Regions from separate parts of the Agrobacterium salinitolerans genome, predicted to be linked through region 1. Evidence: riboswitches for the same ligand, from Rfam matches in the RefSeq annotation. Region 1 holds a riboswitch; each other region holds the start of a gene.
What was found. A riboswitch is a leader RNA that binds a small molecule or an ion and turns the genes downstream of it on or off. The one in region 1 is predicted to bind cobalamin.
Positions count from the first base shown of each region.

Region 2: another riboswitch for cobalamin. It lies ahead of O9X91_RS21175 (CbtB domain-containing protein); the one in region 1 lies ahead of O9X91_RS08155 (DUF1636 family protein).
Region 3: another riboswitch for cobalamin. It lies ahead of bluB (5,6-dimethylbenzimidazole synthase); the one in region 1 lies ahead of O9X91_RS08155 (DUF1636 family protein).
Region 4: another riboswitch for cobalamin. It lies ahead of O9X91_RS16945 (acyl-CoA thioesterase); the one in region 1 lies ahead of O9X91_RS08155 (DUF1636 family protein).

Region 1 covers NZ_JAPZLN010000001.1:1,709,319-1,713,972, reverse strand. The annotation lists gene O9X91_RS08165 (cobyric acid synthase) at 1-526, opposite strand, end outside; gene cobO (cob(I)yrinic acid a,c-diamide adenosyltransferase) at 528-1,145, opposite strand; cobalamin riboswitch at 1,279-1,493, shown strand; gene O9X91_RS08155 (DUF1636 family protein) at 1,614-2,039, shown strand; gene cobW (cobalamin biosynthesis protein CobW) at 2,036-3,073, shown strand; gene cobN (cobaltochelatase subunit CobN) at 3,076-4,654, shown strand, end outside.
Region 2 covers NZ_JAPZLN010000007.1:62,179-66,832, reverse strand. The annotation lists gene O9X91_RS21200 (MerR family transcriptional regulator) at 1-396, shown strand, start outside; gene O9X91_RS21195 (GNAT family N-acetyltransferase) at 600-1,088, shown strand; gene O9X91_RS21190 (type 1 glutamine amidotransferase family protein) at 1,110-1,676, shown strand; gene O9X91_RS21185 (hypothetical protein) at 1,851-2,165, opposite strand; gene O9X91_RS21180 (CbtA family protein) at 2,170-2,880, opposite strand; gene O9X91_RS21175 (CbtB domain-containing protein) at 2,892-3,074, opposite strand; cobalamin riboswitch at 3,236-3,463, opposite strand; gene O9X91_RS21170 (cytochrome c) at 3,530-4,450, opposite strand; gene O9X91_RS21165 (c-type cytochrome) at 4,542-4,654, opposite strand, start outside.
Region 3 covers NZ_JAPZLN010000003.1:79,052-83,705, reverse strand. The annotation lists gene O9X91_RS12375 (NADP-dependent malic enzyme) at 1-804, shown strand, start outside; gene O9X91_RS12370 (DUF2865 domain-containing protein) at 941-2,044, shown strand; gene bluB (5,6-dimethylbenzimidazole synthase) at 2,242-2,958, opposite strand; cobalamin riboswitch at 3,055-3,237, opposite strand; gene O9X91_RS12360 (TolB family protein) at 3,308-4,138, opposite strand; gene O9X91_RS12355 (glyoxalase superfamily protein) at 4,331-4,654, shown strand, end outside.
Region 4 covers NZ_JAPZLN010000004.1:372,596-377,249, forward strand. The annotation lists gene nikE (nickel import ATP-binding protein NikE) at 1-657, shown strand, start outside; gene O9X91_RS16930 (ATP-binding cassette domain-containing protein) at 793-1,098, opposite strand; gene O9X91_RS16935 (hypothetical protein) at 1,105-1,272, shown strand; gene O9X91_RS16940 (LysR family transcriptional regulator) at 1,264-2,151, opposite strand; gene O9X91_RS16945 (acyl-CoA thioesterase) at 2,154-2,990, opposite strand; cobalamin riboswitch at 3,090-3,280, opposite strand; gene O9X91_RS16950 (DUF1852 domain-containing protein) at 3,561-4,544, shown strand; gene O9X91_RS16955 (methionine synthase) at 4,572-4,654, shown strand, end outside.

The sequences.
Region 1 (4,654 bases):
GGCTGGCGATGACGCCGCCCCGGTCGATATCGCCGATCAGGATCACAGGCGCGTCCGCAGCTCTGGCAAAACCCATATTGGCGATGTCATTGGTACGCAGGTTGATTTCGGAGGCGCTGCCCGCCCCTTCCACCAGCACCAGATCGGCCCGTTGTTTCAGGCGGTTGAAGCTTTCGAGCACGCGCGGCATCAGCCCGGCCTTCATGTTCTGATAGTCGGCCGCCCTGGCATTGCCGGCGATCTTGCCCTGCACCACCACCTGTGCGCCGGTCTCGCTCTGCGGCTTCAGGAGCACCGGGTTCATGTGCACGGAAAGCGGCACGCCCGCCGCCCGTGCCTGCAGCGCCTGTGCCCGGCCGATCTCGCCGCCATCGGCGGTCACGGCCGCATTGTTTGACATGTTCTGCGGCTTGAACGGCATGACGGACAGGCCGCGCCGGGTGAACGCGCGGGCAAGGCCGGCCACCATCAGCGATTTACCGACATCCGAGCCGGTTCCCTGAAACATCAGCACGCGTGCAGCCATGTCAGAATTCTATCCCCGCCTGCGCTTTTACGCCGGCCTTGAAGTGATGTTTCACTAGGGTCATTTCCGTCACCATATCGGCCGCGTCGATGAGCGGTTGCTTGGCGTTGCGGCCGGTAACGATGACGTGCAGATCGGGCCTTCGGCTGGATAGCGTTTCGACCACCTCCTCCAGTGGCAGGTAATCGTAACGGAGCGCGATGTTCAGCTCATCGAGGATCAGCAGGCCGACGGTCTCGTCGGCCATCAGGACCTTGGCTTCTTCCCAGGCCTTTGCCGCCGCCGCAACGTCGCGCTTCAAATCCTGCGTGTCCCAGGTGAACCCTTCGCCCATGGTGCGCCACACCACCCTGTCGCCGAACAAATTCAGCGCCTGCTGTTCTCCCGTTGACCATGCACCCTTGATGAATTGCACCACGCCGACCCGCCGCCCAGTGCCGAGCATGCGCAGGGCAAGGCCGAAAGCGGCGGTGGATTTGCCCTTGCCCGGGCCGGTATTGATCATCAGCAGACCTTTTTCGATGGTCTTTTCCGCAACCTCGGCGTCCTGCACCGTTTTGCGGTTGACCATTTTCTGCCGGTGACGTTCGGCTTCGCTGTCGCTGATGTCGCGTGTCATCGCGTTTTCCTTTTCATCAAGCGGCGTGGGACCCGGTGCCCCGCCATTCGGAGCGGCGACTATACCCAATTTGCCGCACCCGGCAATGTGCGGGCCACAGGGTCGCGGCATTGACCCCCACGCCCGTTCAGCCTAAGGGTAACGGACTGACGGTCTTTTCCCGGCAACGGGAAAAGCTAAGAGGGAACACGGTTCCAACCCGATTACCGGGTCATTCCGTGGCTGCCCCCGCAACTGTAAGCGGTAAGCCCGCACCGTAAAGCCACTGGACGCCTTAACGGGTTCGGGAAGGCGGTGTCAGGATGTAAAGCCGCGAGCCAGGAGACCTGCCGTTTCAGGAAAAACGTCTGCCGGGCGGGGTGCTCCGGTCAGTCGGTTAGATCGAACACCCGGCTTGCGTCTGTCCGCATGCCGTATTCGGCATCCGCACCCCCGAGATTTTTTGTAAGGCGCGGGAAACGATACGGTTTGGATATTTCAGCGACATCTTCATGTGCAGGCGGAAACACGCAGAACGAAACGGCGTCCGGCGTGACCGTCTTCGTTTGCAGAAGCTGCCGCGATGAAACCGATCCCAATGCCGAACCGCGCCCCGGTTCACGTCTCGCCGATGCCGTCATCGCAAAGGCGCAGGAAACCGGTGTCACCGTTCGTTCCGTCAACTGCCTCGCCAATTGCAAGCGCGGGCTTAGCGCCGTGCTGCGCAGCGCCAATGGCTGGTCCTATGTCTTCGGCGGGCTGACGACCGGTGATGCGGAAGATTTGCTGACCGGTGCGCAGCTGCTGGCGGCCGCCCCCGACGGCCTGATGCCCTGGCGCGGCCGCCCCGAACCCTTAAAGCGCGGCATGGTGGCGCGCATTCCCCCATTCGATTTTACCGAGGAGAGATCATGAGCACCCTTCTGGACCGCGTTCCCTGCACCATCGTCACCGGCTTTCTGGGGGCTGGCAAAACCACGCTGCTGCGCGGCCTTCTCGAAAAGCTGGACGGCAAGCGGCTGGCGATCATCGTCAACGAGTTCGGCGATATCGGCATCGATGGCGAGATTCTCAAAGGTTGCGGTATTGAAAGCTGCCCGGAAGAAAACATCGTCGAACTGGCCAATGGCTGCATCTGCTGCACGGTGGCGGATGATTTCCAGCCCGCCATCGAACAGATTCTGAGCCGCCAGCCGAAGGTGGAGCATATCCTCATCGAGACCTCGGGCCTTGCCCTGCCGAAGCCCTTGGTGCAGGCCTTCCAATGGCCGGCGATCAAGAGCCGTGTGACGGTGGACGCTGTCGTAGCCGTAGTGGATGGCGCCGCCCTTGCCGAGGGTCAGGTGGCGCACGACATGGAAGCACTCGCGGCCCAACGGGCCAATGACGAGGCGCTCGATCACGATGACCCGGTCGAAGAGGTTTTCGAAGATCAGGTTGCCTGCGCCGATCTTATCGTGCTGACAAAGGCCGATCTTCTTGACGATGCCGGCCTGGACAAGGCCAAGGAGCATGTTCTCGAACATCTGCCGAAGGCGGCAAAGATCGTTGTGGCCTCCAATGGCGCCATCGACCCCGCCGTGCTGATCGGTCTTGGTCTTGCGGTGGAAGAGGATATCGAAAACCGCCGCACCCACCATGATGGCGAACTCGACCACGAGCATGACGATTTCGACAGCTTCGTCATCGATCTGCCGACTGTTACCGATCCAGAAGCGCTGGCGGCCCGTATCGCCAAGACGGCCGCTGCCGAAAATGTCCTGCGCATCAAGGGCTTCATCGAAATTGCCGCGAAGCCGATGCGCCTGCAGGTGCAGGCTGTCGGCAGCCGTGTCAACCATTATTACGACCGGCCCTGGGCTGCGGGTGAGGAACGCCGCAGCCGCCTCGTCGTCATCGGCGAAAAGGGCATCAACCGCGAAAAGATCGAACAGATGCTGGCCGCCTAACGATGCACATCCTCGCTACCACATCCTCGTCTCTGGACGATCTGATCGAGCCGGTTGATCTCAACCAGCCCCGGTCTGATGTGGTGATACTGTCTTTTTCGGCAAGCGATCTTGCCGGGCTGGAACAGGCCTGGCGGCGAACAGGGGGGGCGCTCCCCTCCCTGTCAGCCGCCAACCTCTCCGAGCTTCGGCATCCCATGTCGGTCGATCTCTGGGTCGAAAAGACGGCGGAACATGCCAAGGTTATTCTTATCCGGATTCTCGGCGGCGCGGAACGCTGGCGTTACGGCGTCGATCAGCTTTCCATCCTTGCGCACGGGCGTGGCATCAAGCTTCTGCTTTTGCCGGGTGAGTGCAGCGAAAGGGACGAGAAACTGGAAGCGGCCTCGACCGTCGATCGGCGGATTTTGGCCTCGGTCCTCTCCTTCTTCCGTGAGGGTGGGCAAGAGAATATGGATCGGCTTGCCCTTGGTCTCGCCGCTCTTGCAAGGGCCGAGGCATGGCCGGATATCGAAGCCGAGCCGCTACCAAAAGCCGGTTTCTACCGGCCCGGCAGGGGCGTTGTGGATAGGGCGGAAGCCTGCGCGGGTTTTCCCGAAGGTGTGCCCGTTCTGCCCATTCTGTTTTACCGCTCCATGCTTCTGGCGGCAGATGCCGCACCGGTGGACGCGCTTTTTAAGGCGCTCTCGCAGCGCGGCTTTGCGCCATTGCCGATTTTTGTCAGTGGTCTGAAGGATGGCGAAGCGATCCGTTTCCTCGAAACGGCGCTGCCCGATCTGAAGCCCGCCGCCATCATTGCCGCCACCGCCTTCGCCAGTCAGACGGATGATGACGGGGCAACCTTGTTTGACCGGATGGGCGTTCCGGTGTTTCAGGTGGTGATGGCGACGACGCGGAGGGACGGATGGGCGGAAAATGCGCGCGGTCTCAATCCTTCCGATCTCGCCATGCATGTCGTCCTGCCGGAGCTGGATGGCCGGATTCTCGTCGGTGCGATCTCATTCAAACAGGCGCGTGTGGATGGCGGCGCGAGTTTGCTCAATGTACCCGAGGCTGATCGCATCGAGCAGGCGGCAAATCGCATCGCCGCTTTCCTGCGGCTGCGGAATGCCGCTCCAAGGGATCGGCGGATCGTTATTCTGATGCCGGACTATCCCGGTGCGGCGCCCGGGCGAACCGGTTATGCCGTCGGTCTCGATGTGCCGCAAAGCGTTCTCGAAATGATGCAGGATCTCGCCGGGGCTGGCTATACGGTCGAGGATATTCCTGAGACTGCGCGGGCGTTGCTCGCCTGCGTCGAACAACAGGAAGCGGCAATTGATCTTTCCACCTACGAGGTTTTTTTCTCCGCCTTGCCGTCGGCATCTGCCGCATCCGTGAACGCGACATGGGGCGCGGCAATCGATGACGACGCATTCGTCGATGGCGCGTTCCGGTTCCGCGCCGCACGTTTCGGCGAAGTGTTCGTGGCGCTCGCGCCGGACCGGGGCCGCGATGACGATCGTCGGGTGGACTACCACGACCCCGCCCTGCCGCCACGTCACGCGCTTGTTGCCTTCGGCGCATGGATGCAGCGGATTG
Region 2 (4,654 bases), on a different contig from region 1:
CTATCGAAACGCACCGGCGTGAAGGTGCCGACGATCCGCTATTACGAGCAGATGGGCCTCATCCGCGAGGCGGATCGTTCGGAGGGAAACCAGCGCCGTTACGAGAAATCCGACCTCGAAAGGCTGACCTTCATCCGCCATGCGCGCGATCTCGGCCTCAACATTGATGCCATTCGCGAACTTATCGCGCTCAGTCAGCACCGGGAAATGCCGTGCGAGGGTGCGGATCGCATCGCCGCCGAACATCTTGCTGACGTGCGCGAGAAGATTGCCAGCCTGAAGAAGCTGGAACACGAGCTGGAACGCATCGTCTCCCATTGCCACGGCCATTCGATCGAGGATTGCTACGTCATCCGCGCGCTTTCCAACCACGGCATGTGCGAGGGCGAGCATTGAGCCGAAAACCGGGCTTGACAGAATATGGATTCGAGCGCATTGCATTTCCCATGATCAACGAACGCGCACCCATCTCCTGCTCGTATTTTTGGGCCTTCCTCTAAGGGCGGCTCGACAGATCATATTGTCAACAAGCCGCCGTCAGGCGGCTTTGTTGTTTTCAAACGTCCTGACGGCACCGATAAGACCAAAGGACCGAAAAAATGACCGAAGATAGCTCCCTGACACTGGAAAGACCGCCCGTCGTCATCATTCGCGGCGCGCGCAAGACCGATCTGCCCGAACTCAATGAGATGATCACGCTGCTTGCCTCCTACCATGGCGATGCGGCGGCGATCACGCCGGCGAAGCTTGAGCGCGACCTGTTCGGCGCCCTGCCCTGGGTGCATGGTCTCGTCGCCGAAGCCGATGGCGCGCTGATCGGTTACGCCCTGCTTCTGCCGCTCTACAGGGCGCAGGAAGGGCGGCGCGGACTGGAGCTGCATCATCTCTTCGTGCGTGACGGCCATCGCGGTCATGGCACCGGCCAGCATCTGGTTTCCCGCGCGCGGGATATCGCCAAGCGGCTCGGCTGCGATTATCTTTCCGTCAGCGCCACGACCGGCAATGTGGCGGCGCATCGTTTCTACGAAAACATGGATTTCGCGCCGCGGCCGGTTACCGGCATGCGCTACATGCAGTCCATCGCCTGATTAAAGCCCACGGAGACGGTCATGACACGGATCGCCATTGCGCTCGCGCAGGATTTTGCCGACTGGGAGCCGGCGCTGCTTACGGCGGCAGCGCGCAGCTATCTCGGCGTCGAAATCGTCTATGCCACCCCTGATGGTGGGCCGGTGACGTCGATGGGCGGGCTGAAGGTGACGCCGGACACATCCTATGATGCGCTTGATCCCGTTGACATCGATGCGCTCGTCATTCCCGGCGGTCTCAGCTGGGAAAAGGGAACGGCTGTCGATCTTGGCGGGCTGGTGCACCGGTTTCGCGACAGGGATCGGCTGGTGGCCGGCATCTGCGCGGCGGCAAGTGCGCTCGGCGGCACGGGTGTTCTGAACGATATCGCCCATACCGGCAATTCGCTGGCATCCCACAAGGCCTATCCGGCCTATCGCGGTGAGGCGCATTATCGCGATCAGCCCAAAGCGGTCAGCGATGGTGGCATCGTCACGGCACCCGGCAGCGCACCGGTGAGTTTCGCGGTGGAAATTCTGAAAAGCCTCGGCCTCTTTGGTCCGGAAGCCGAGGCGGAACTTCAGGTTTTTGCGGCGGAGCATCGCTGAGGCGCATCCGCCTCAATGCTTCACAACCCTCCACTTCCCCGTCACTCCAACCTTTAGCCGGAATCCAGCCAGCCTAAGTCCTTGGGCTGAAAAAGACTCTTCCCGCCGCGCAGACGCGCGTTGACGGGAACCCGGCTCAAGGCCGGGATGACGGTGGTGGGAATATGGAGCAAGTCAATATCGATCAAGCACCCGGCACACCCGCGCCGCCGAAGCATCGCCCTCACCTGCAATCGCACGGCGAATATCGCGGCTGTTCAGATGCAGGCTGCGACCCGCGGGCAAATTCGAGCGTTTTATCTTACTGAGCGCAGCAGCGATAAAAGCAGCCTGGTGTTCATGAAAGCAGGAGAGAGCCGCCTCGCGCCCCGGGATTGCCCCGAGGACGGCCTTGAAGGCAAGGCGGTGCACGGCGCAGAAAGCGCCGTGGCCGGGAACGGCAAAACGCAGCGCATCGAGCTCCTCACTCCATTCCGCTGCGTCGTGCATGGTTTCAAGCCTCTTGGAAGCGCTTCAGGAAAAACGCGCTCAACGTGCCAAGCAACGCCCAGAAGACGAAGCTGGTGATGGTGGCGGCAACGATGAACTGACGTTCCAGCGGCAGTGGCGCCAGCGCATGTTCGCCTTCCGGCGGCAGGGGGGCGCCCACCACATGCGGCGCGACGATCAGCACCAGCGCGAGCAGAGCTGCCCACGGTTCGCGGCGGAACGCGATCAGTGCAATGCCGCCCGCGGTTGCGGCAACGGTGGCGAGCCACCAGATCTGGCGCACCTCAAGGGCGGCGGCCGGGCTGCCCGGCAGTTCCGGCGGCAGGCCGATCATCGGGGCCAGCATGACGGCGGCAAAACCCGCAACGCCCCAGAGAAGGCCTTCGCGCCAGCCGGTATTGGTGCCGCGCAGCGACATGAGGCCGGTCAGCACCAGCGCATAACCGATGGCGGTCAAGACATTGGCGGCGACGGTATAGGCCGTGCGCTCAAAACCATCGGCGGGAGCCCAGGCCTCGTCATTGTGCTCATGGGCGGGAACGGCAGCGCCGGGCGCCGGCGCATCATGGCTGTGGGACGCTTCGCCGGCGCTTTCATAGGTTTCCGCCTGAAGGATGAGCGGCGTGGTGCCAAAAGCCTGCATGGCGGAAACGGCAAAGCCACCAAGGATACCGACGAGAATGGCGGTGAAGACGATATTGCGAAAAAACGACATGCCGTTTCCCCTCAATGGCAGGGGAAGGCATTGGCATGACGCGTGTCATGCGCGGCATTGTGAACGGCTTCCACATGGGAAAAGCCGACAAAACCGACGACGAACAGGCCAAGCACGATCGCTGTCAGCGACTGCGCGACGCTGGCTGTTTTTACGGAAACGGCTGAATTGGCCGTATTCAGGTTGGTGGACATGGTGACCCCTCTCCCGGCGCGACCCCGCGCCTTTAGATGCGGCCGAACGGCAAAGCCGCAGGACCGCATGCGATATACTTCACCACGGGGATACGAGACTGATACAGGGAGGCATTGATGCCACCACCCTGAAATTCCGCTCTTCCGGACACCCCGCCGGCATGGATATTTCCGCGATGGCAGGTCTCCTGGCTTACGGGTCAAAACCTGAAACACCTTCCCGGCATCGCCTTCGCCCTTGATGGAGGCGATATGGCTTGCCAGTGGCATTTCGTTTCAGGCTCTCCGCTCACAGTTGCGGGGGCAGCCACGAATGAGGATTTCTCCCTATCGTGTTCCCTTTTCACCTTCCGGAACGCCCGGAAGGAACCATCACGGACATGTTATCCGTCGGGCAGATGCAGGAGTCAATGGCAGGCCTGCTTTCGACCCGCGTGCCTCGCCTCGGCTGAGGGTTACCGCGCCGGAATGGCCTTGAGATAGGCGGCGATCGCATCGCGGTCTTCGGTGGTCAGATGCGCCATGTTCTGCTGCACCTTGACCATGGAGCCGCCGACGCTGTCGAATTCCGGCGTGAAGCCGGTTTCGAGATAGCTGGCAATATCGGCTTCGGCCCAGCTTCCGATGCTTTGCGAACCGGGGGTGATGTCGGGAATGCGGCCCTCGCCTTCCGGGTTGGGGCCACCGGCCAGCCATTTACCCGCAAGGAAACCACCGAGCGCGTCGCGGGGCGTATGGCATTCGCCGCAATGGCCCGGGCCCTCCACCAGATATTGGCCGCGCAGCAATTCGGCATTGGCATTGGCGAGTTCGACGCGCGGCGGTGCGGCGGGATCGAAATAAAGGAATTTCCAGCCGCCCAAGGCCATGCGCAGGTTGAACGGGAAAGGCAGGTCGTGATCCGGCGCGTCATTCTGGCTGGCGGGCAGAACCTTCAGATAACCGAAGAGATCGTTGATGTCCTTCTGCGTCATGCGAGCATAGGAAGCATAGGGAAAGGACGGGTAAAGATGTTCGCCGTTCCTGCCGACGCCGCGCGTCATCGCATCGCCGAATTCGGCCAGCGTCCAGCCGCCGATGCCGTGCTGCGGATCAGAGGAAATATTGGGAACATGAAAGGTGCCGAAAGGGCTTTTCAGCGCCTGCCCGCCCGAAAGCGTCAACAGCGCCTCGCCCTTCGCGTCGGGTGCTGCATGACAGCTTGCGCAGCCGCCCGCCCAGAACAGCGTTTCGCCATTGGCCAGATCCGGTTCGCCCAGGCTCACCCAATGGCTCGGCGCCTGCCGCTGCGGCGCGGTAACCCAGGCGAAAATGCCGTAGCCCGCAATGGCCGCGACGACGGCCCCGCCGACGAGTTTCGTCCAGATGGAGGACATGCCCCTCTCCCCATTCTCACCTGATCCGGTCAGATGTCTTTCGTGCCTTGAGAAAACGCCGCCGGGAAGCGGCGTTTTCAAAGTGCTGCGACTACTTCTTCAGACGATAAGTCTGGTGGCATGCGCCGCAATCGGCGCCGAGCGTCTTCATGGCGGTGGCGACGCCGGCCTGATCGGTGGGGAGATTGGCGAGAACCATGTCCG
Region 3 (4,654 bases), on a different contig from region 1:
CCGCATACGGATTTCGCCGTGGTCAACCCGGAAGACGATCCGCGCTACCGTGAATACGTGGATGATTATTTCGCCCTCGTCGGCCGCGTCGGCATCAACCCGGAAGCGGCGCGCACCATCGTGCGCACCAACACGACCGTCATTGGTGCGCTTTCCGTCAAGCGCGGCGAAGCCGATGCGCTGATCTGCGGCCTCGAAGGCCGTTACGACCGCCATCTGCGCGACGTGAACCAGATCATCGGCAAGCAGGAAGGCGTGCGTTCCTTCGCGGGCTTGAGCCTGCTCATCACCCAGCAGGGTGCGCTCTTCCTCACCGATACTTTCGTGAACTATGACCCGACCTCCGAGGAAGTGGCGGAAATGGCCATTCTCGCGGCCAAGGAAATCCGCCGCTTCGGCATCACGCCGAAAATAGCACTCGCCAGCCACTCCAATTTCGGCTCGCGTGATTCCGAAAGCGCCCGCAAGATGCGCCGCGCCCTGAAGATCGTGCAGGAAGCCGCACCGGAACTGGAAGTGGACGGCGAAATGCAGGGCGGCTCGGCGCTGTCGGAAGCACTGCGCAAACGCGCCATGCCCAACAGCGTGCTGACCGGCGAAGCAAACCTGCTGGTCTTCCCGAACCTCGATGCCGCCAATATCACGCTCGGCGTCACCCGCACCTTGACGGAAGGCCTGCATGTCGGCCCGATCCTGCTCGGCACGGCCCTGCCCGCCCATATCCTGTCGCCCAGCGTCACCTCGCGCGGCGTCGTCAACATGGCAGCCTTTGCCGTGGTGCAGGCCTCGCACCCTTCGGTGTGATAGAGGCCGCATTAACGCAATTTTGAACAGGCTGTTGCCGCATTGCGGCAACAGCCTATGTTATCTTCCTGAAACACGGATTTCCTGAAGCATAACACCCCTGCCACCGGCCGGGGACATCGAACGGATCGAACAATTGACCCGCCGCAGCCGCATCATCGGCCTCCTGCTTCCCCTTGTTCTCATGGCTCCTGCCGCCGCTTCTGCGGATCAGGTCTGCGATACGCTTTATGGCCAGTTGCGCGAGCCGCCGCGCGTCATCGGCAATACGGCCGAGGTGCGGCGTTACGCCAATGCGCTTGCCCGCCAGAACATTGTCATCCGCAAGATCAGGAACGACCTGCGCGGCTATGGCTGCTCATCCGGCAGCGTCATTGTCTATGGCAATCCCAATGCCGGTCTCTGCGCCGAGATTGGCGATGCGCTGGCGGAAGCTGAAGCCGAGCGTGATGCGATCATCCGCGACCGCGACGACGCCATGGCGGCCGCGCGTGACAACGACGGCGACATCAGGCGTCAGCGCATCCTCGCCGCCCTCGATGCCAATGGCTGCAACACCGTACCGCAAACGGAAACGCAATTGCCGCCGCCTCGGGATGTGACGCGTTATCCCGACGCCTTCCGACACAATGGCGACGAGCCGGGACAAGCGGGGCTTTCGCCCTATCCCAACGCCGCCGCCGAGGGCGGACTTCGCACCCTCTGCGTGCGCACCTGCGACGGCTCGTTTTTCCCCATCGCCTCCAACGCCTCACCGCTCGATTTCCGCACCCAGGCGGAGCAGTGCGAGAAAATGTGTCCGGGGACGGAGACCGAACTCTATTTCCACTCCATGACGGATCAGGAAACATCAGACATGGTTTCCGCTGAAACCGGCAAACCCTACAAGGATTTGCCCACGGCCTTCGCCTACCGCAATTCGTCAGTGAAAGCACCCGGCTGCGCCTGCAATATGGCCGCCTATCACGAGGAGATGCAAAAACAGGAAGAGGCCGCCCGGCCGCAAGCCGAAAAGCCCTATTCCGGCATCACCACCATCCCATCATCCCAAAGTGACAAGTCGCAGAACCCCACCGAACAGCAACAGGCCGCAAAACCGCCTGAGCAGCCCGTTCCCGAACGCGACTACGATCCGAACGACACCAGGGTGCGCGTCATCGGCCCCAAATTCCTGCCGGACCAGACAGGCCGGATCGATCTGAAGAACCCGGCGCTGAAGGGCATTCAGCCGCAGCAGTGAAATCTCTTGCGCGCGCGTAATGGGGCGAGCGCGCGACCCTTGTTTCTTCTCCCCGCCGGGGAGAAGTCCGCGGCAGCGGGATGAGGGGGCGACGTCGGCGATATTCGGAGAGCTGGCCCCCTCATCCGACCCTTCGGGCCACCTTCTCCCCATCCGGGGAGAAGAAACGATAGGCGACGCTATGCGCATCTCATCCCTTACCGCCCACCCCAGCGATTGCGAAACACCAGCTCCTCCAGCGGCACGCGCTGCCGCCAACCCTTCACCGCCAGTTCCGGCTCGGTATAGAGCGTGTCGACCCGGCCGAGACACAGCCATGCGACGATTTCGATATGCTCGGGTATATCGAGAATGGCGCGAATATCGCTGTCATGGAAAATGCTGACCCAGCCGACACCGATGCCTTCGACACGGGCGGCAAGCCAGAGGTTCTGGATGGCGCAGACGGTGGAATAAACGTCCGTGCGCGGATTGTGGGTGCGGCCCAGCACCACCTTGCCGCCGCGTGTCGGATCGCAGGTGACGCAGATGCTGAGCGGGGCCTTGCGGATGCCCTCAAGCTTCAGGCTGCGATAAAGCGCCTGCTTTTCGCCCGTAAACATCGCCGCCGCCTCCTCATTGGCGCGGCTGAAGGCCACAAAGGCCGCCTGGCGCACGGCGCCATCGGTGACGAGGGTGAAATTCCATGGCTGCATGAAACCGACCGAAGGTGCGGAATGCGCCGCCTTCAAAAGGCGCTCGACGAGATCATCCGGCAGCGGGTCCGGCAGGAACTGGTCGCGCACATCACGGCGCGTCTCGATGGCGCGGTAGATCGCCTCGCGCTCCTCCCGGGAAAACGGGCGGGCGGGCGAAAGCGCGTGATCGAATGGATTGACCTCGGACGATGTGGTGCCAGGCGGTTCGGTCGGCATCGTTTATCCCCAACAATGCGGGCGCGCCGATGCAGAAACCATACCGGTTCCGCCGCGACGACGCGCTTTTTCAGCAACCTGCCGCCGTCCGCGCGGTTCGGTCTATCCTGTCAGGCCGGTCTTCTGACTAGGCTTCATCCGCCCCTTTCGCCTTCCCGAATAACTTCAGTGGCATGAGAAAAAGAGCATCCGCCTCACAGCGTTGGGCACGTTCCGGTCTTTCACCGGATTCCCGATTCTCCCGCCGCAAGGGCGGGCACCTGACGGGAGAAGCTATGGGCAAAAAAGCTTGCGAATGCAAGTATCCTGCGGGTGGTGCGGCAATGTGGCCTGCTGCACCTTACCGTCATCATGCCACCGGGAAATACCTGACATACGCAAACTCATCGCCATCAGGTGACCAATTGGGCGAGTTCATCGTGCCCTGCCCGCCGAACAGGTCGAACAGCGTTTCGACATTGCCGCCATCCATATCCATCAGCCGCACCCGCACATCCAGATCGCGCGGATGGTCGAAGACATCGGCGTCATAAGAAACGAACACCACCTTGTCGCCCTTCGGAGACGGATGCGGGAACCAGTCGCCATAAGCGCTGTCGGTGATGCGCTCGACGGCGGAGCCGTCCACACGCACCCGCCAGATCTGCATGCGCCCGGTACGGCTGGAATTGAAATAAATCCATTCGCCGTCGGGCGAATAATCCGGCCCGTCATTGCGGCCCTCACCATGGGTGAGACGTGTTTCGACACCGCTGTCTATGTCCATGGAATAGATATCGAAAACCTGATCGCGAATGCCGCAATAGGCAAAACCTTTCCCATCCGGCGACCAGCCGTGCCAGTAGGAAGGCAGGTTCTTCGTCATCAGCCGCGGCGCGCCGCCCGCCGAAGGCAGCAGATAGATGGCGCTCTTGCCGAATTCCACCTTGTCGGAAATGGCGTAGAGCGAACCGTCGGGCGAAATGCCGTGGTCGTTGTTGCAGAGTGTGGCAAAGCCGGTATCGACCTTTTCCGGCGACACATCACCGGCAAGAGACAGGCGATACAGCAGTCCTTCGCTGTTCAGCAGGAGATAGTGTCCATCCGGCGACCAGTTCGGCGCTTCGAAGAGATCAGGCGTCTGCCACACCACCCGCATCTGGCGGGTGCGGATGTTGAAGATTTCGATGGAGCTGCGCATTCTGCCTCCCGGGCGTGTCCGTGTTCTCATTCAAAACGCTTGGTGACGCAGACATTCCGTTTGCATCCACCATGGCCTTGATTATGATCCTAGGGCGGCAGGCACCGTCCTGCAAATTCAAACCGGAAAAAACGCCAGCGCTCCGGCACCGTCCGTGGCCCTCCCCGTTTCTCCCAGATCCGAGGTTCCGCGATGAATTCCATCGCCGATCACGGCATCCGCTTCGGCCGGATCGCCGCAATGCTCCCTGTCAAAAACATCGAAAAGGCCCATGATTTTTACGTTGGCGTGCTCGGTTTCGAAAAGACCTTCGAAAACGGCAACCCCGTCGGCTTCATGATCCTCAAACAGGGCAATGCCGAGCTGCATCTGACATTGCAGCCCACCCACAAAGCGGCACCCTTCAATGTGGCGCATATGATGGTGAGCGATGTGGACGCGCTGCATGCGCTCTGCAAGAGCCAGGGCTTGCGCATTATCAAGGGCCTGCAGGACAAGGATTATGGGCTCCGGGCC
Region 4 (4,654 bases), on a different contig from region 1:
GGTTGCGGCAAGAGCACGCTCGCCCGCTTGTTGTGCGGGCTTGAACGGCTCGACAGCGGTGCGGTGTCCTACCGGGGCACGCCAATCGATAAGCTTGGAAAAGGCGAACGGCTGTTTCGCCGCGAAGTGACGCTGGTGTTTCAGGACTCCCTGAGTGCGGTAAACCCGCGCCTCGATGTCCGGGCCGCCATCAGCGAGCCGCTCAGGCACCTGACAGGCCTCGATGCATCCGCGCGTGACGCCCGCGTCGCCGAACTGCTCGACATGGTGCAGCTGTCGGCCGACATCGCCGATCGGCTGCCATCGCAGGTCAGCGGGGGCCAGTTGCAGCGGATCTGCATCGCCCGCGCGCTCGCGCCGAAACCCAAGCTGATCATTCTCGACGAAGCCGTGTCGAACCTCGATATCCACCTTCAGGTCTCGGCGCTCGCGTTGCTATCCGAATTGCAGGAGAAACAAGGTATTGCTTACCTCTTCGTCACCCACGATCTAAGGCTGGTCGAGCGTTTTGCCGACAGGGTTATCGTGATGGAGGAAGGTAAAATCGTCGAAGAATGTGCGACGGGGGAGATCGAGCGGCTGTCGCATCCGGCGTCTCGCCTCCTGAAGGACGCCGTTTTGCCGGCTCTACCCCACAAGCGCTCCGGTTGCGTGTAGGTCTCGACGCGTTAGAAGGCACTGCTTCGCGTATGTTGAGTATCGAGTATAACCAATAACTTAGTCCTCAACTCAGCAAATCCGCCCTTCACTGCCTGTTCTCATCCGCCAATCCGCCCCATGTTGGTGCAATTCTCAACCTAGCTGGACGACGTCATCAGCCACCGCCCGGACAAGACGGAGGTCATGGCTGGTCAGCAGAAGGCTCATGCGCTGCTCATCCACGAGATCGCGGAGAAGCTCTATCGTCTGCCTTTGCACCAGCGGATCGAGCCTTGAGGTCGGCTCATCGGCTACCAGGCAGATTGGCTTGAACAGCAGGAAACGGGCAATTGCAAGACGCTGGAGCTCTCCTCCAGACACCTCATCTGGTCGTGTACAATGCGGCATTTGAACGCCATCATTGGTCGCTGAGCTCACCTGAGGCGATGGCGCTATCATTGAGGGATGATTGATGTCAGCAAACGCGACGAGTTTTACCAGCAGGCATATTGCGGCGGCGTCTGTTCCCTGCGCGACAGCAATATTCACCGCCGCAGCCAGGGCCGTGAGCCGATCGAGATCGGCAAGCTCTATTACAGCAATGTCGATGCTGACAACGATGTGTCAGGCTGAGGCCATGCGCGACGTCGCGAGAAAACCGGCGATGAAGTCAACGGCCTCTTCGCCGCTTCTCAAACCGAGGTGAATACTCTTCTGTATCCCTGATTTGCCGATACTGACGGGACGAACTCCGAGCTCGGCGGCCTCCCGACGCACCAGCCAGTTCGGGATGGCGCTGACGCCGCGACCGGCCGCGACGAGCTGTAGCATCATTTCCGTGGTCTCGACATTCCGGTGGTGGCGCGGGCGGCAATTTGCAGGCGCAAGGAAATGCGTGAACACATCCAGCCGCTCGGGTGGCACAGGATAGGTGAAGAGCGTTTCATCCAGCAGATCCGCAGGTTCGGCATGGTCCTTGGCCGCCAGAGAGTGGTCGGCCGGTACGGCAAGAACCAGTTCGTAGTCGAACACCGGTAGATAATGGATGCTAGGCGCTTCGATCGGGTCCGGGGTGATCAGGATATCGATCTCGTATCCGGTCAGCGCCGCCACGCCGCCAAAAGCAAATGATGTCGTCAGTTCCAGGTCCACATGCGGCCAGTCTACCAGATAGGGCTTTGTCACGCCCATCAGCCATTGGTGACAGGGATGGCATTCCATCCCGATCTTGAGCGAGCCTCGCTGTCCGTAGCGGTAGTCGGACAAGACATCCTCAGCCCTTTCGATCTGTGGCAGGACGCGCTGCGCCAGCGCGACGATGTAGCGGCCGGCCTCGGTGAGACGAAGATTGCGGCCGTCCTTTTCCCACATGGAGACCCCATAGCGTTCTTCGAGCTTGCGGATCGTGTGGCTCAGCGCGGACTGGGTCACATTCAGCCGTTCTGCCGCCGCCGTCAGACTGCCCATGCGATCGACTTCGCGCAGGATCGACAGATGTTGCCTGTCCAGCATCGTTATGCGCCTCCTTGGTCGAGGGGAAAGACTTCTATCTGTTCGCTTTCTCGAACAGGAACCGGCCGGTGATCTTCGTCGACCGCGACCATGGTGAAATGTCCGGTAGCCGTGATATGCCGCTCGCCCGTCAGAAGGTTTTCCGACCAGAGTTTTGTCTCGACGGACATGGAACTGCGGCCAACGCTCGCGACACGTGCCTCCGCCTCGACGATTTCGCCGATCTCGATTGGCCTTGCGAAGTCGATACGCTCGGATGATGCCAGCACCACTAGCTTGCCGGAGTAGCGCGATGCCGTCACGAACGCAGCTTTTGTCATGTAGGCGATTGCCTCGCCCCCGAACATCCGGCCGACGCTGTTAGCCTGATCCGGAAAGACGATTTCGACCATGGCAAGCATATCGCTTTCGCCCGGCGCGTCCTCGGGAAGCAGTTTGGGTAAGGCGTAATGCGCCGCGTTCTCGCCCTCTGGAACGGCAACCATATGGAAGACGCCGCGCGTACAGGTATGCCGTTGACGGCCGACAATCGTCTCTGCCACCATCTCGACCTCAACAGTCAGGGAACGGCGGCCAGCCTTGACGGGTCTTGCCGTGAATTCGACGATGTGCCCGATGCGTGCGGGCTGTTTGAAATCGATACGTTCGCAGGACGCGGTCACGAAGGGTGCGCGCCCGAAGCGGGTCGCCGCGATGAAAGCGACTCGATCCATAAGGGCGAGGCCGGTCCCTCCGAACAGAGTTCCGTGATGGTTTGTGTCACCAGGGAAGACGATATCGACGAGTTGTGTTGTCGACAGGTGCTGCATGGGCTTGTCTGTCGTGTCGGTGCTGATCATCGGCGCTGCCATCAGGTTGTGGCAGGGCTGGGCAATGACGCAGAGACGACGGCGCGGAGATGCCGATCGCGAAAGCGGCACTCCGGGACACCCCGCCCGTGGACGTTATCTGTCGTGGCAGGTCTCCTGGCTCGCGGATGACCGCTCCCGCCCGTCTTCCCGGGATAAACCCAGTGACAAAAATGGACGTTCGCTAGCCGCTTACAGTTGCGGGGGCAGCTCCGGCATCTGACCGAATTCCCTCTTAGCTCCGGACTGTCGTCCACAGAACCACGACGGTAAACCAATGTCCCATGCCGCTCGTGGGGTCAAGGCCTCGTTTCCGGTCGGCGGGCCAGACCCACTTGTCCCGCAAGCCATGTCGCTTACCCAAAACCATGAGGACGGCTCATGCTTCAATGAAATGAAATCAATTTTTCTCCATCAACGGCTCAGGCATAAGAGGGGCGCGCTCCAGGCCATAGACAAGCTAAAGATTGTTGATTGAGAAACACGAGAGAAAAAATGAGAGCACTGAAAGAAAAAGAAACAGATTCAGGGTTTTTCTCGGTCCATGAGAACAATATTGCCATGAGCGGTGAATTTACGTTCTCTCTCAAGAGCATTCCTTTTGACGAGGATTATCAACCCTCGGAAAATACGCGGCTCACGACTAACTTCGCCAATCTGGCCAGAGGGGAGAGCCGCCGGGAGAATTTGCGCAACGCGCTGAGGATGATCGACAATCGCTTCAACGCCTTGGCGCATTGGGACAATCCGAAAAACGATCGTTATTCTGTCCAGCTCGAGATCGTTTCCGTCGAGATGAGGATTGATGCTGAAGGCAATACTGATGCTTTCCCCCTGATCGAAATCCTGAAAACGAATATCGTCGATCATAAGACAGGCGAACGCATCGAAGGCATCGTCGGGAATAATTTCTCCTCGTATGTTCGGGATTATGACTTCAGCGTCGTGCTGCCGGCTTACAATAAGGATCGCCCGGCATTTGGCACGCCGGAGAATTTTGGCGATCTGCATGGAAACCTGTTCAAGTGTTTCCTGAATTCAGATGCCTACAAAGAACACTTTCAAAAACTTCCGGTCATCTGCCTGAGTGCCTCCAGCAGCAGGACATACGGCCGGACCGGTAATCAGCACCCTGTATTGGGTGTCGAATACCAGCAGGATGAATTGTCGTCGACCGATCGATACTTCCAGAAAATGGGATTGAAGGTTCGCTTTTTCATGCCGCCGAACAGCGTCGCGCCTTTTGCATTCTATTTCCTCGGTGATCTGCTCGACGATTACACCAATCTCGAGCTCATCGGCACAATCAGCACCATGGAGACTTTTCAGAAGATTTACCGGCCCGAAATTTATAATGCCAATTCCGCGGCAGGGGCCTGTTATCGCCCGAGTCTCGGGCATCAGGACTACTCATTGACGCGTATCGTCTACGATCGCGAAGAGCGTAGCCGGCTGGCTGTCGAGCAGGGAAGGTTCGCTGAGGAGCACTTCATCAAACCCTATGGGACTGTTCTTGAGCAATGGTCTACCAAACACGCCCTTTGATGAACTGAAAGCATAAGGTCCCCCATCATGAAAACACTGTTGCCCACGTCAACCGCCGGCAGCTTGCCGAAACCTTCATGGCTTGCGGAGCCTGAGAAACTCTGGTCGCC